Regions from separate parts of the Colwellia sp. Bg11-12 genome, predicted to be linked through region 1. Evidence: riboswitches for the same ligand, from Rfam matches in the RefSeq annotation. Region 1 holds a riboswitch; each other region holds the start of a gene.
What was found. A riboswitch is a leader RNA that binds a small molecule or an ion and turns the genes downstream of it on or off. The one in region 1 is predicted to bind cyclic di-GMP.
Positions count from the first base shown of each region.

Region 2: linked by a shared signal. The riboswitch ahead of H4J39_RS06410 (GGDEF domain-containing protein) and the one ahead of H4J39_RS17290 (DUF3718 domain-containing protein) in region 1 are both predicted to bind cyclic di-GMP.
Region 3: linked by a shared signal. The riboswitch ahead of H4J39_RS09870 (hypothetical protein) and the one ahead of H4J39_RS17290 (DUF3718 domain-containing protein) in region 1 are both predicted to bind cyclic di-GMP.

Region 1 is NZ_JACGUZ010000081.1:16,493-21,260, forward strand. It holds gene H4J39_RS17270 (acetyl/propionyl/methylcrotonyl-CoA carboxylase subunit alpha) at 1-41, shown strand, start outside; gene H4J39_RS17275 (hydroxymethylglutaryl-CoA lyase) at 41-961, shown strand; gene H4J39_RS17280 (CoA transferase subunit A) at 1,027-1,734, shown strand; gene H4J39_RS17285 (3-oxoacid CoA-transferase subunit B) at 1,756-2,412, shown strand; cyclic di-GMP riboswitch class I at 2,661-2,762, shown strand; gene H4J39_RS17290 (DUF3718 domain-containing protein) at 2,826-3,185, shown strand; gene H4J39_RS17295 (patatin-like phospholipase family protein) at 3,386-4,537, shown strand; gene H4J39_RS17300 (monovalent cation:proton antiporter family protein) at 4,570-4,768, opposite strand, start outside.
Region 2 is NZ_JACGUZ010000059.1:100,650-105,417, reverse strand. It holds gene H4J39_RS06420 (hypothetical protein) at 1-219, opposite strand, end outside; gene H4J39_RS06415 (hypothetical protein) at 252-2,084, opposite strand; cyclic di-GMP riboswitch class I at 2,231-2,313, shown strand; gene H4J39_RS06410 (GGDEF domain-containing protein) at 2,535-3,536, shown strand; gene H4J39_RS06405 (cytochrome c) at 3,710-4,009, shown strand; gene recQ (DNA helicase RecQ) at 4,079-4,768, opposite strand, start outside.
Region 3 is NZ_JACGUZ010000071.1:205,489-210,256, forward strand. It holds gene H4J39_RS09860 (xanthine dehydrogenase family protein molybdopterin-binding subunit) at 1-419, shown strand, start outside; gene H4J39_RS09865 (EAL domain-containing protein) at 706-2,262, shown strand; cyclic di-GMP riboswitch class I at 2,523-2,602, shown strand; gene H4J39_RS09870 (hypothetical protein) at 2,896-3,717, shown strand; gene H4J39_RS19165 (hypothetical protein) at 3,745-3,870, shown strand; gene H4J39_RS09875 (EAL and HDOD domain-containing protein) at 3,948-4,768, shown strand, end outside.

The sequences.
Region 1 (4,768 bases):
GCGGCAGTGAGTTACTTGCTTTTACGCCAGAGGAAGTATAATGAGTTCTTTTGCTAATAATGAATTACCTAAACAAGTAAAAATCGTTGAAGTTGGCCCACGTGACGGCTTACAAAATGAAAAACAACAGATTAGCGCAGAAGATAAAATAGCCTTGATAAATTTGCTCAGCGAAGCCGGAGTCAATTACATTGAAAGTGGCAGCTTTGTTTCACCGAAATGGGTGCCACAAATGGCAACATCGAGTGATGTTTTCAATGGTATAGCGCGAAAAAAAGGTGTCACTTACGCAGCTCTCACTCCTAATATGAAAGGCTTTGAAGCTGCTGTTGCGGTAAATGCTAATGAAGTTGCCATATTTGGTGCCGCTTCTGAAGCCTTTAGCCAGAAAAATATTAACTGTTCTATTGCCGAAAGTCTCGAACGGTTTGAACCGATAATGACCGCAGCAAAACAAGCGAATATACCAGTACGTGGCTATGTGTCTTGTGTGGTTGGCTGTCCCTATGAAGGTGAAGTTGATCCACAGAAAGTCGCTGAAGTTGCTGAAAAACTTTACAAGATGGGCTGTTACGAAATATCGCTTGGCGATACTGTTGGTGTCGGTACTCCGATGAGCGTACAGAAGATGCTGCAAGCGGTAAGTGCCCGTGTACCAAAAGCTAAGCTAGCTGTTCATTTTCATGATACTTATGGTCAGGCGTTAACTAACATTTACACTGCTTTACAAAATGGCATTGCTGTTATTGACAGTGCCATTGCGGGTTCAGGTGGTTGCCCTTATGCTAAAGGCGCTTCTGGTAATGTTGCTACTGAAGATGTTGTTTATTTATTGAATGGTTTGAATATTGATACGGGTATCAATTTAGATAAATTAGTACGTGCTGGTTGGTTTATCAGTGATAAATTAGGTAAAACACCTTCATCTAAAGTGTCTAATGCGTACCGCGCACAAGCATAAATATAATAAAAAATAGCAGTGTATTATAAATACACCGCAGATATCAATTTAATGAGGATTGAATAATGGCCGGATTTGACAAAGTAGTATCAAGCTACGAAGAAGCGATGGCAGGACTTGAAGACGGTATGACTGTTATTTCAGGTGGCTTTGGTTTATGTGGTATTCCAGAGAACCTAATTAGTGAAATAAAACGTAAAGGTACTAAAGCGTTAACACTTGTTTCAAATAATTGTGGTGTTGACGATTTTGGTTTAGGTGTATTACTACAAGACCGTCAAATCAAAAAAATCGTTGCTTCTTATGTGGGTGAAAACGCTGAGTTTGAACGCCAAATGATGAATGGAGAATTAGAAGTAGAACTGACACCACAAGGCACACTCGCTGAAAAAATGCGAGCCGGTGGTGCTGGTATACCCGCTTTCTTTACAGCAACAGGTTACGGAACGCCCGTAGCAGAAGGTAAAGAAGAGCGTGAAATTGAGGGAAGAATGTATATCCTTGAACCTGCCATTAAAGGCGACTTTGCTATTATTAAAGCATGGAAAGCTGACCGTTACGGTAACTTGGTTTATAGAAAAACAGCACGAAACTTTAATCCCATGGCAGCAACAGCAGGTAAAATTACCGTTGTTGAAGTTGAAGAAATTGTTGAACCTGGTGAGTTAGACCCCGACCAAATTCATACCCCAGGTATTTACGTTGATCGCCTTATTCTAGGGTCATTTGAGAAACGCATTGAACAACGCACTGTTCGTATTGCTCAGTCATAAAATAATTTTGGAGGTTTAATCATGGCTTTATCAAGAGAACAACTAGCACAACGCGTAGCACAAGAATTACAAGACGGATATTACGTTAATTTAGGTATCGGCATTCCAACACTCGTTGCTAACTTCATTCCAGCAGGAATAGAAGTTATGTTGCAGTCTGAAAATGGCTTACTCGGCATGGGACAATTTCCCACTGAAGATGAGATTGACGCCGACTTAATTAATGCAGGTAAACAAACAGTCACTATGGCAAAAGGCGCTTCTGTCTTTGATAGCGCAGAGTCTTTTGCAATGATCCGTGGTGGTCATGTCGACTTGACCGTACTTGGCGCTTTTGAAGTTGATGTAAACGGTAACATCGCTTCGTATATGATCCCCGGTAAACTCATAAAAGGCATGGGCGGCGCAATGGATTTAGTTGCTGGTGCTGATAACATTATTGTTACCATGACCCATGCATCAAAGCATGGCGTGTCAAAATTACTCTCTAACTGTACTTTGCCATTAACCGGTAAAGGTTGCATTAAAAGAGTACTGACTGATTTAGCTTTTATTGAAATTAAAGACGGTAAATTCCATTTATTAGAGCGCGCGCCAGGTGTAAGTGTTGAAGAAATTATAAAACTCACTGAAGGTGAATTAATTGTACCCAATAATGTCCCTGAAATGAAATTTTAACAATTAAACACCACCTGTTTACCAGAAAAAAACAAAGAAGAGAGATGACTCTCTTTTTTGTTACAAATTTTCACCTCTGCTAAAAATCGCCATAATTTATAAACAATAGATACTTTTTAATTAAGTTCTTGTTTTACTTGTGAAATATAACCATAGAAAACAATTAATTTTAAATAAGTAGTCGCTCACCTTTACAATTTTGCACATTTGTCTTGCATTTAATTACTCAATTAGCAATACTAAAAGAGACAAAGAAAAGGCAAAACACGTGAAATCGTGTTACGCAAAACCACCGGTCTAAGGGATTTATGTTTTTATAATGTAGATCCTATGACAGCGGAGTCACCTCGTTATACAAGGTACATCCCGTGGTTTTTTCCTTTACTAACTAAATTTATTAAAAGGTTACTAAAATGAAAAAATTATTACTAGCTTCTACCATCACTATTTTAACACTGACGTCTGTTGTATCGGCGCCGAAAGCACAAGCATCTAACATTGCACAAAGTATTTGTCAGTATGTTGCTGCGGACGACAAAAAACGCATGCGTACATTTTTAAAAACGAATAGATTAAAAATTCGTAGTATCTTTAAAGGTATTGAGTGTAATGGACAGAATCTGTTGGCGTTTGCATCGTCTCAGGGTTCAGTTAAAACAGGTTCTTTGATGATTTCAAAATTACCAAAGAAAGTTGTCTCAGCTAACTTAACTATTTTGCAAGCCGGATCGCAACCATTGATAGACGCAGCTAACGAACGTGTTAGCAGCTAAACTTATTCTTTAGTAGACGTTATTTGTTAAACCAAGTGTACAGTTTTACTAGATAATAATTCTATGTCATTTAAAAAACCTGCTTCTGCAGGTTTTTTTTTCACCTATTTTCTTCCAAACCTATTTTTCACTCACTAAGCCCTAGCACAGCGCTATGAAACTGATTAAACTATACTCATATTAATAAAATTGCGATTTACATGTTAACCAAGAGAAATTATAAAGACAGTAAGAATGCTTTAATACTTACTGGTGGTGGGGCCCGAGCGGCTTATCAAGTAGGCGTACTTTCTGCAATATCCAAATTTGTTCCAAGAAATCATGGTATCCCCTTTCCTATTATATGTGGTACTTCTGCTGGTGCCATCAATACCACAGCATTGGCATGTTACTCGTCATGCTTTCATCTTGGGGTAAAGAAGCTTGAATGGGTCTGGAAAAACATTAATACCAGTAGAGTTTATCATAGCGACGGTATCAGAGTTTTTTCTCATTTAGCTAAAGGTATGCTCGCTAGTTTCCAAGCTGATTATGCGAATAAAAGTGCGCGTAGTTTACTAAACAATGCGCCACTTCGTGACATGCTAAATATGGTTGTTGACTTTAAGCGCATCGACGCCAATATTATACGCGGTTACTTATCAGCGGTTTCTATTACTGCATCAAGCTATAGTAATGGGGATTCAATCAGTTTTTATCAATCAGAAGAGTCTATTTCGCCATGGTTTAGGGCTAAACGTCGTGGTGAGCCTTGTCAAATTAACAGTGAGCACTTAATGGCCTCTGCTGCTATCCCATTGGTATTTCCTTCGATAAAAATTCGCCAAGAGCATTATGGTGATGGCTCTATACATCAGCTTTCCCCCTTAAGTCCAGCCATACATTTAGGTGGAGAAAACCTATTTATTATTGGTGTTGATCAACCTAAAGCCCCACTTCATAGTAAAGTAAACAACCCTCATCCACCAACAACATCGACTGTGGCTGGTCATTTACTTGATACTATTTTTTCAGATACGTTGCACAGTGACATAGAACGCTTAGAGCGAATTAACGAAACAATAAAGCTTATACCGCCAGAAGTGAGAAAAGAAAAAGATGGCTTAAAACCTATATCGTCTTTTCTGATTAATCCAAGTCATGACTTTAACGCTATCGCCGTAGATTATTTTTCAGACTTACCACTGTCTATACGTTTATTATTACGCAGCGTAGGCATTTCTAATGACTCAGAGTCGAGTATTGTGAGTTATTTATTATTTGAAAAAAACTATTGCCGCCAATTAATTAAGTTAGGTTTTGAAGATGCTATGGAGCAAGAAACGGCGATTCGAAAATTTTTGTCACTATAAAGAGTGCTCGTTATATTTGCTTAAAAGTCACCTTAGCCACCTTCTTGCACAAATCGTTCAACTCGCTCAACTCGTCTAGGCTTGCCACGAACGATCAATGTATCTTGTGCCTGAAGGATAGTCGCTCCATCTGGTTGTTCTGTTTCAACATCATTGCGGCGAAGCGCCACCACCGTAACCCTTTTTGTTGATAAGTTCAGTGATGCTATTGAGTGACCAATAGCAAAAGAA
Region 2 (4,768 bases), on a different contig from region 1:
TATTTCATTTTCTTTAATTATTTGTAATCGATTTTTCACAAAGCCCTCATGTCGCTTAGCGATAAGTGCCATTGAGTCCATGTAAAGCTTATTTTCTTTTTGTGTGCTATAGAATTCTTTTTTCGCATTAGATAATGCTCGTTGTAATCCTTCCGCCCGAAAATAAAAATAAACACTCAAAGCAATGAAAAGCACTGCTATGGATAATACAAAAATCATATAAAACCTATTAATATAAAAACAATATTCTATTACGCTTTAGTGGTTTCACTTAAACGTGACAAAAAGATATAAGGATCAATATCTTGAGCAGTTGGCAAGCCGTAAGCATAACCAATTTTCACCGAATAATCTCCCAAATTGGCGAAGAATCTTACCTTAATTGCCTCAGCTAGACCATGTAATTTAGCGGCTATTTCACTTTCTGTTTGATGAGGCCCTAAGAGTAGATATTCACCATCGTTAATAGTGCCTGCTTCATCAAATTCACCTTTTGATTCATTAAGTAAAGTCGCTAATGTTTTCGAAACCTCAAGCATAATTTTGTCATTAAAGTGAAAGGATAACTCTTGCCAATTGATCACTGACAAATAACCAACCGCGAGTGGATAATCATATTTTCTCGCCATCTTATAGTTTAGCTGATAGTTTCTTTTGGTTTGAGAGGGAGTGACTAAATAAAATATTGGTTGTTCAACTTCATCATAGACCTGTTTCGACCGCAATGTTCTTTGTCTTAACCAAAAATAAGCCAACGTAATCAGCAAGATAAAAACTATAAAACTTAAAAGATATATTATCTCTTTTTGAGCGATATACTTTGCACTAAACTGACTGTGTAATTTACTTTTTTCAGTCAAATTGAGCATTAATTTTAGACTTTTGTTATTTGCACTCAACATTTGAGGAGTATTAATAGCTAATGATGGCTGGGACTTTTTTTGAAAATGTTGGAGGAGCTCAAGATAATTTTTGTGCAGTTCTAAGGCATTTTTATAATCGCCATTTTGCTGGTACATATCACTAAGTAAAAGTAACAATTTACTCTGTTTTATTGATAACTTTACATTTTTAGCCATTAATTCAGCTAATTGAAGATAATGTTGATATAAAGCGTTATTGTCTAAATGATTTGCAGTCTCAGCCAATAAGATTAATGAAGTTAAATAAGGTTTATTTAAGCTTTTTTCATTAAATGTAGCGCTTGCCGATAACAGCCAGTTGTGTGAATCTTGAAACTCTCTTTGTTTAAGTAATACCTCTGCCAAGCCTAACTTAGCATAGGCAACACGAATTGGAGCGTTTTTATTTTCACTACTTTTTTGCGCTTCCCAATAAGCATTATAGGCATCATCAAGTAAATTTAACTGAAAATAAGCACGCCCTAAATGTAGGTAAGTTTGATCAATATTTGCCAGTTTATCTAAATCAAATTTTAGCGTTAATAATTTATTTTGCATGGTAAGTGCAGTTTGATAATCTCCTAAATAATAGTGCGCTGTTGCCAATATCTCTAACAAGCAAAGGTGATCCCTATATTGAGGATTCACTGATATTAACACCTCAACTTGATTAAGATCATTCATCGCTAAATCATTTTCACTTTGCAAAGCATAGCTAACCGCTCGATAACTGAGTGCAACCAATCGATATTTCAAAACATCAGAGGACTCTGCCATTAAAATTACCCTTGTGGCAAAATCTTGTGTTTGCGCATATTTTTCCTGTAAATAATAACCATGGGCAACTTTAAGGAGTAAATTGAATTTTATCGAATGACTAAGTCCTTGCAAAGAGAGCCCGTCCTGTGCAAATTGCAAAGCATCAGCATCTTCGCCTTTATTATTAGCAACATCGGCAAGTAAAATAAAGATTTTACCACGGGTTTGCGTCGTATAATTTTCTCGGGATCCAAGAATATTTATTGATAGGGTAATTATTTCTTCATACGGAAGGTTTTCAGATTCTTGTAAAAAATACCGTTCGACATCTTTAATATTTTGTTCAATCTTTAGAGTATCACTAGCAAAACAAAATGAAGTAACCATAAAAAAGCAAAGAATCACCAGCAATTTATAAAACATTATTAGCTAAAATCCTTGATTTAATGAGTAGTTATCAACTATAAATTTATCTTTTATTTATAGGTTTAAGTTAAAGTTCAACGAATATTCATAATAAAGGTTTACAAGCATAGTTCAACGCTTATAATGAAATTCGAGTTTCTAAAACTCGAAAAGGGCAAATCTAGTGAAAGCTAGAGACGCAAAGTTACCGGTCTAAGGGGAAACCTAAGATAGCGGAACTGCCAAATTTAGATATAGTGGGGGCTTGTCTATTCTTGAACAGTTTGCTTTCGGTATACTTTGCGCGCCTTCCTCCCTTTTTCTACCACTCAATATCTAGATACTAAATAACAAGTGTTAATAAAAGCTCTATTTTTTTCAATAAAAAATATATCTGGCACTTTACTTGTTTTTACTAGAAGATAGGCTAACAAAATTTTACTTGGGTGCTTATATTGAGATGGAACGATGAAATATCATGATTCCATAAAACAAGCTGAACAAAAAATGAATATGGCTGTAAAACAATTACAGCGGTGGTATTTGCCTGTCAGCCCTATTAATTATGCAGTAAGCTACGAATATATTAATAAGAAAAATATTCCACTTAATACAACCATTGAAAATCAACTTACCTCAGGTAAGAAACTCGATAATTTCTTTATTGAAGAAAACTACCGTCAATACATTTTAGGTCAGAGTAACTTCAGAGACGAAATTATTGATGAACTAGAAGAGGTTGTTACTCATGTTGAGAAAAATAGCCAAAAGTCATCTTTAAGTATTAATAAACTTATTACCAACCTAGATAATAATATAGATCACTTACAATCTTCTGATAAACAAACAGCAATTTCTGCAGCAAATAGTATACGCCATGCATCTCAGGCATTTAAACTACACCAACAAAAGTTTGCTGAGCATATTTCATTGACTTGTGAAAAGACACGTGCATTACAAGTTGAATTGAAAGAAGCACGTAAAGAGATTTATATGGATCCCCTGACAGGGCTTTATAATCGTAAAGCTATGTCTAAACATTTAGACTTATGGTTAACAGAAGATCCAAACCGACAGATTGCAGCGATTTTAGTCAATGTAAATCAACTGTCAGAAATTAATACACAATTTGGTCATTTAATTAGCGATGTTCTATTGTCAAAAATAGCCAGTAAAGTTAATAGCTATGTTGATGACAGCGGATTGCCGATTCGTTCTGGCGAAGATGAGTTTTTAATACTCTTACCTGATGTTGATAAAGCAAGCGCAAGAGAAATCGCTGATAAAATATCACAGGGCGTTGAGAAACTTCGTTTTGTGAGTAGTAAATCGGGAATTAGATTACCTCGAATGACTTTATCAATTGGCGTGGAAATATTTAATATCGCTGAAAATGCCAACAATATTTTAAAGAAAGCTCGACGCTTGCTCCCTGATTACCCCCTTGACAATAACGCATTAATTTTTTAATAATTTACGAATAAGTCGATTCAGACTTTAGCTAATAAAAGTTTATTCTGGTTTGTAAATCAAAGAATTATGCATTGCTATTACTTAGCTTAAGAAAGTCAACGACAGCCATCCTCTTTTCTCATATACTGAAGCAAGTATAAAAATCCTAACGACTAAGAGAGAAATAAGTTATGAAAAAAATTACTTTAGCTGTTGCAGCTACTTTAATGATGGCATCTCCTGTTTTTGCTGGTGATGTTGCTGCTGGTAAAGCAAAAACTGGTATGTGTGCCGCTTGTCATGGCGTTGCAGGTATCTCTGCAGTTCCAATGTACCCAAATCTTGCTGGACAAAAAGAAGCTTATACGGTGAGCCAATTAAAGGCTTTTAAAGCTGGAACACGTAAAAATGCGATAATGGGACCTATGGCTATGGGTTTAAGTGATGAAGATATCGCAAATATTGCGGCTTATTACGCTAGTTTAAAGTAAACTTAATAATTATTGTTTAACCTCGTTCATCAATAATTATATAAAAAACGCTCAATTGAGCGTTTTTTTTTATGCATTATGCTGTTGAATAACTTGTAAAAAATCATGACCATAACGGGCAAGTTTAGTATCACCAATACCATTAATATTTAGCATTTGCTGTGATGTTTTTGGCTTTACGCGCGCAAGCTCTGATAACGTTGCATCATTGAAAACAATGAATGGCGCAATATCTTCCGCATCTGCAATCGTTTTACGCAAACTTCTTAATTTAACAAATAACACACGGTCATAACGTTTATCGGTTTTATCTTGTTGCCAGTAACTCGCTTTTTGTAACCTGGGCGAAGCTAACATTAAGGGTTCCTCACCTTTCAACACTGAACGCGATGCTTGTGTTAAGCATAATGCAGATTGTTGGGATATATCTTGTTGTAAAAACCCTAAATGAATCAATTGCCTAATAATGGCAAACCAATATCCAGGTGTTTTACTTTTACCAATCGCAAAAGTTGATACTTTTTCATGTTCTAGCTGTCTAACCTTTTCGGTTAATTCCCCTCTGAGTACTTGTACAACATGTTCAATGTTACCCTGCTGCTGAATACGAAAAACACATGATAGTACTTTTTGCGCCGCTTCCGTGGCGTCAAATTGAGTCGGTGGATCTAAGCAAATATCACAATTTCCACACTTCTTTGTGGTAAATTCTGCAAAATAATTGAGCACGACTTGTCGACGACAAGTTTGCGCTTCAAT
Region 3 (4,768 bases), on a different contig from region 1:
GAACTATGCCAGCTTGGATGGCTTGTGCGGCACAGGTACATGTTGAACCAAGTTCAGGGAAAGTGACGGTTAAAAAGCTCACTATGGTCGCTGATGCAGGTGTTATTGTTCATCCTGATGGCGCATTAGCGCAAGTACAAGGTTCTATGCTCTGGGGAACGAGCTTAGCATTACATGAGCAAAGTCCAATAGAAAATGGTCAGGTGAGTAATACTAATTTACATACGTACTCACCATTGCGTATGAATGATATGCCTGAGTTGGATATTGAATTTGTAGAAAGTGATGAGTTTCCTGTTGGTTTGGGGGAGCCTGGAGTGATAGCGATAGCGCCAGCCATCGCCAATGCTATTTTTCAAATAACAGGGGTTAGAGTGAGAGACCTTCCTATTAACGCTGAAGCATTAAAAGGTGCTTAAGGCATCGTTTATACAGTAATAGGCGATAAGTAAACTAACCCTTATTCGTTGATTTATTAAAACCCTTTGTGTCGTTAACTACGCACCAAGGGTTTTTTTATGGAAGGTCAATAGAGGTTAAGCGAGTCACAGCAGACTATTGCACTATAAAGGTTTTATTTCTCAGCGAGATTACAGAGTAGTTACATGCATAATATTAAACTCTCGCGTTTTGATAAAAAGTAACCTATAACTAAATATTAAATCTTTATTATCATTATGTTATAAATTTTTTGAGGTTGATTAAATGCAAAGAATGGGTTCAATGACAAAGTATTTGGCATTTTTATCTGGTGTGCTATTTAGTTTAATGATCATATTTTTCATATATTCCTACATATTAAAAAGTCAGCTTTTGGAACAGGGAGAAAATATACTTGCCGATTTAGTGAATACCACAGAGCAAGGATATAGTGTTTTAGCATCATTAAATAACAAAGGTTTTTCTAACTGCTCTAATGAAAATTTATTGGCGATGCGAAAATCTCAATTTGAATCGAACGATATTAAAGATATTGGTTTCCTTAACAATGATTTATTAACCTGTACAACGGGTATTGGTCTTTTAGCTAAACCTATAAAAGAAACTTCACCTAATTTGATACTCGACGGGCATAAGTTTTGGTTTAATCATAAATTGATAACCTTTGATAGAACGCTTCAAGGTATTGTTATACGTAAGGATAATTACAATATAGTCGCGTCGTTCCAAGGTATTTTATATGAACACAGAAAATTTAATGAGTATGAGTTATTAGCTGTTAAGGGTGATGAAATAACACACCTTTTTGGAAAACCAGATCTTTATCAACAAAAAGCAAAAATGGGTAAGCCTTATTTTAGTACGGGATTGTTATCACACTCTTTAGAATTATGTGGCCCTAAAGGGATAATATGTGTGGTTATTCAACAGAAAAACTTTTCAGAATTTCAAGTCGGCCCTGTTTTATTAATTTTAATGTTTATATCTTTAGTCTCAGGCGTTGCTACTTTGCATGCGTATCAATGGATGTACAGTTACATCTATAGTACGAAAAGAAGAATAAAACTAGGCTTGTCTTTTAAGGGCATTAAACCTCATTATCAGCCTATAATTGAACTAAAAACAGGTAAAGTTATGGGGTGTGAGCTACTTGCTCGATTTGAAGATCATATTGGTCCTCTTTACCCTGACCAATTTATTTCTGTCGTTAGTGAGTTAGACATGTCTTGGCTCATGACGGAACATCTTATTTTACAAGCAATAGATGACTTTAAAGAGATTAAAGTGATTGATAAGCCATTTTACCTCTCCATTAATGTTTTTCCAAAAGATATTAATAATGGCAATATTCTTAAAGGTGTTGAGCTGTTAAAAAATATAACGCCTAACCTGCAAATTTGCTTTGAGGTAACAGAAGATGAAGAGTTACATTATAGTAAGGTAGGAGATACATTAGAAAAGCTTTCAAAAAGCCACATAAAAATATCTATCGATGACTTCGGTACAGGTTACTCTAATTTATCTCAGTTAAAGTTGTTAGATATTGATACATTGAAAGTAGATAAGTCATTTATTGATGAAGTGGAAACAGGTTCTATTCGGTCGACATTAATCCCTAATATTGTTTCGATAGCAGAAAAATTAGAGGCAACTATTATTGCTGAAGGCATTGAAAATAGATTACAAGTTGACGAATTATTGAAAATGGATATTGAACTTGGACAAGGTTGGTATTACGCAAAAGCTTTACCCCTTAATGAGTTTAAAGAGTATTTGCTCAGTAATAGTGATTACAAGTTTACTGATAGCATAGGATCATGAGCTAAATTTGGCACAAACAGTGAAGTTTCACTGTGACCTTTTTCGATTGATCCATGTACTATCCATCTATAAAAGTTTGAAGAAAGACAATTTATTTTCCAATGCCTATTGATGAAGCCTCAGTAAATACTGAGGTAACAATTTTTTATTTTTTAAAAAAAGAAACTTTAGGTTCATTGTTAGTTCTTGTTATCTATTACTTTTATTTCTCGTCATTTCTTGTTGTGATTTATTGTAATTTCATGTCTAATGCAAACATAACAAGTTAATAGCAAACTGATCGTGAGATCAGGACGCAAAGCCACCAGTCTACTGCAGATTAGATAGTGGGGCTACCAAGGTTATTACGTATATTCATTCTCTACTATACGTTTCTCGGGAGGACCTTCTCTCGGCGTCCTAACTTTCTTCTATTCGCTTTTCTTGTTTATTCAAATTTACGTGTAAATCATAAATGGATTTCTATTTTTTTATACTAAAGCACTTAGCGTATTTACTTTTTTATCAACGCTTTAGCTCAAAGCAAACTTATTTATAAAGACGTTTGCTTTAGTTAAAACAATATAATAAAGAAGTATCTCGGCCTTACAGAAGTAACAAAGCTAGCTAAGTCAAAATATAAGGATGCTTACAGTGTATTTAACTATTTCAGTACTGGTTGTTCTCTCTTTGTTATTAGGTGTATTAGTTGAATTTATGAAAAGCATAAAAGAGAGAAAGTGGGTCGACAAGAACAAAAAATACGTGAAGTTACAACAGATTGTAACGCGTGGACAGCGATTACTTCAGGGCTGTATGTCATTATCTTTAACCGCAGTCAGTTCGATAGTTTGCTTAGAAAGAAATTTAACGGCGCTAAATGCATTAATAAAGATAAAGCGTACGGAAAATCGTCTTGAGGCTAAAGCTGAAATAGAAAGTAAACTGCTCCATTTTCGCCAACTCCCTCCAGCGGAAGATAATTTTTATGCGCTGCTATCCATACCTCATAACGAAACAGAATTGCGGGCGATACTAAATCACAGCATGATGTTAATGATGACTTTAAAAGCAGATCAATTTAAAGGGTATGTGAATGTTGCCGATGTACAAGAAGAATTGGATCAGCTCGACATATTAACAACACGTTTAAAATCTTCGATTTTTCATATTCAAGCGAGACAAGCCTTAGATAATAAAATGTATCACGAAAGTGGTGTCTTAAATGAAAACTCACTCGCTTTATTAACAAACATAAAATCTACAGATGAGGCGATAATAAGTTTAATAAACGAAAAAATTGATGTCATAAAACTTTTCAACGAAGGTGTGGCTGGGGTTGTTGAGGCGAAGAACCATGATTTTCACGATAAATTTAAAAAACAGAGTGAAGGGCAGGAAAATAATGTGCTTAGTGACGGTTTAGATGATTTTATCTGGCAAGGTCGTAAAAAACCTTCTAAAACAACCAGCTAAAATCTTATTGTCATAAAATGATTTAGTATGTTATTTGACGCAGTTAAAATTGATACCGCTTTAGGTGATATGAAAGTTAATAAAAAAGGTGATTTTGGGTTAATAGATAGATTATTACCCGATCTATTTATTATTAATTTAAAATTTAAATAATAGTAGATGACTAAAAATGAAATGTTTTTTTATCTTCGCTTCGCTCAAATTCCTGACGGATTAGGAGAATAATAATTATGAAAGTATATACCGCAAGACAAGCCATATTGAACCGAAAAGAAAATGTTGTAGCATATGAGTTGTTATATCGAGGCGGGCCTGAAAATTTCTTTCCATCAATTAATCCCCATAAAGCAACGTCAAAATTAATTATGAGAACTCATCTTAATCAAGGGTTAGGATTAATAACTGATAATAAACCCGCCTTAATTAACTTCCCTGAAGAGTCTATTTTAAATGGGTTACCTTTAATTTTACCGCCAAAGCAAGTCGTGATAGAAATACTTGAGACCGTTTCCCCTTCTGATGAAGTTTATCAAGTATGCAAAGATTTATATCACCAAGGTTACCATTTAGCCTTAGATGATTTTGTTTATAAGCCTGAATGGAATCGTTTTTTCAATTTAATGAAACTGATCAAGTTTGATATTCAAGCTACGCCACTTGATAAAATATCCCCGTTAATTAAGAAGCTAAAAGCGAGAAAGAATCTTAAGATTCTTGCCGAAAAAGTTGAGACTAAAGAAGAATTTTTACAAGCAAAAAAATTAGGTTTTAATTTTTTTCAAGGATATTACTTCTGTCGACCTGAAATGTCAGAAAGTAATGAAATAGATAGCCACCAACCCATTTTGTTAAGTTTGATTCAAGAGTGTCTGAGAACAACATTGAATATTAAACGTATCACCAGTTATTTTGAGCGAGATGTAGGGCTTTCCTTTAAGTTATTTAAATTTATTAATTCTGGCATCTTACCGATAAGCCAAGAGATAACATCGATTAAAAGCGCATTAATATATTTAGGCGAAGCCCAAACTAAGAAATTAATTCTACTTTT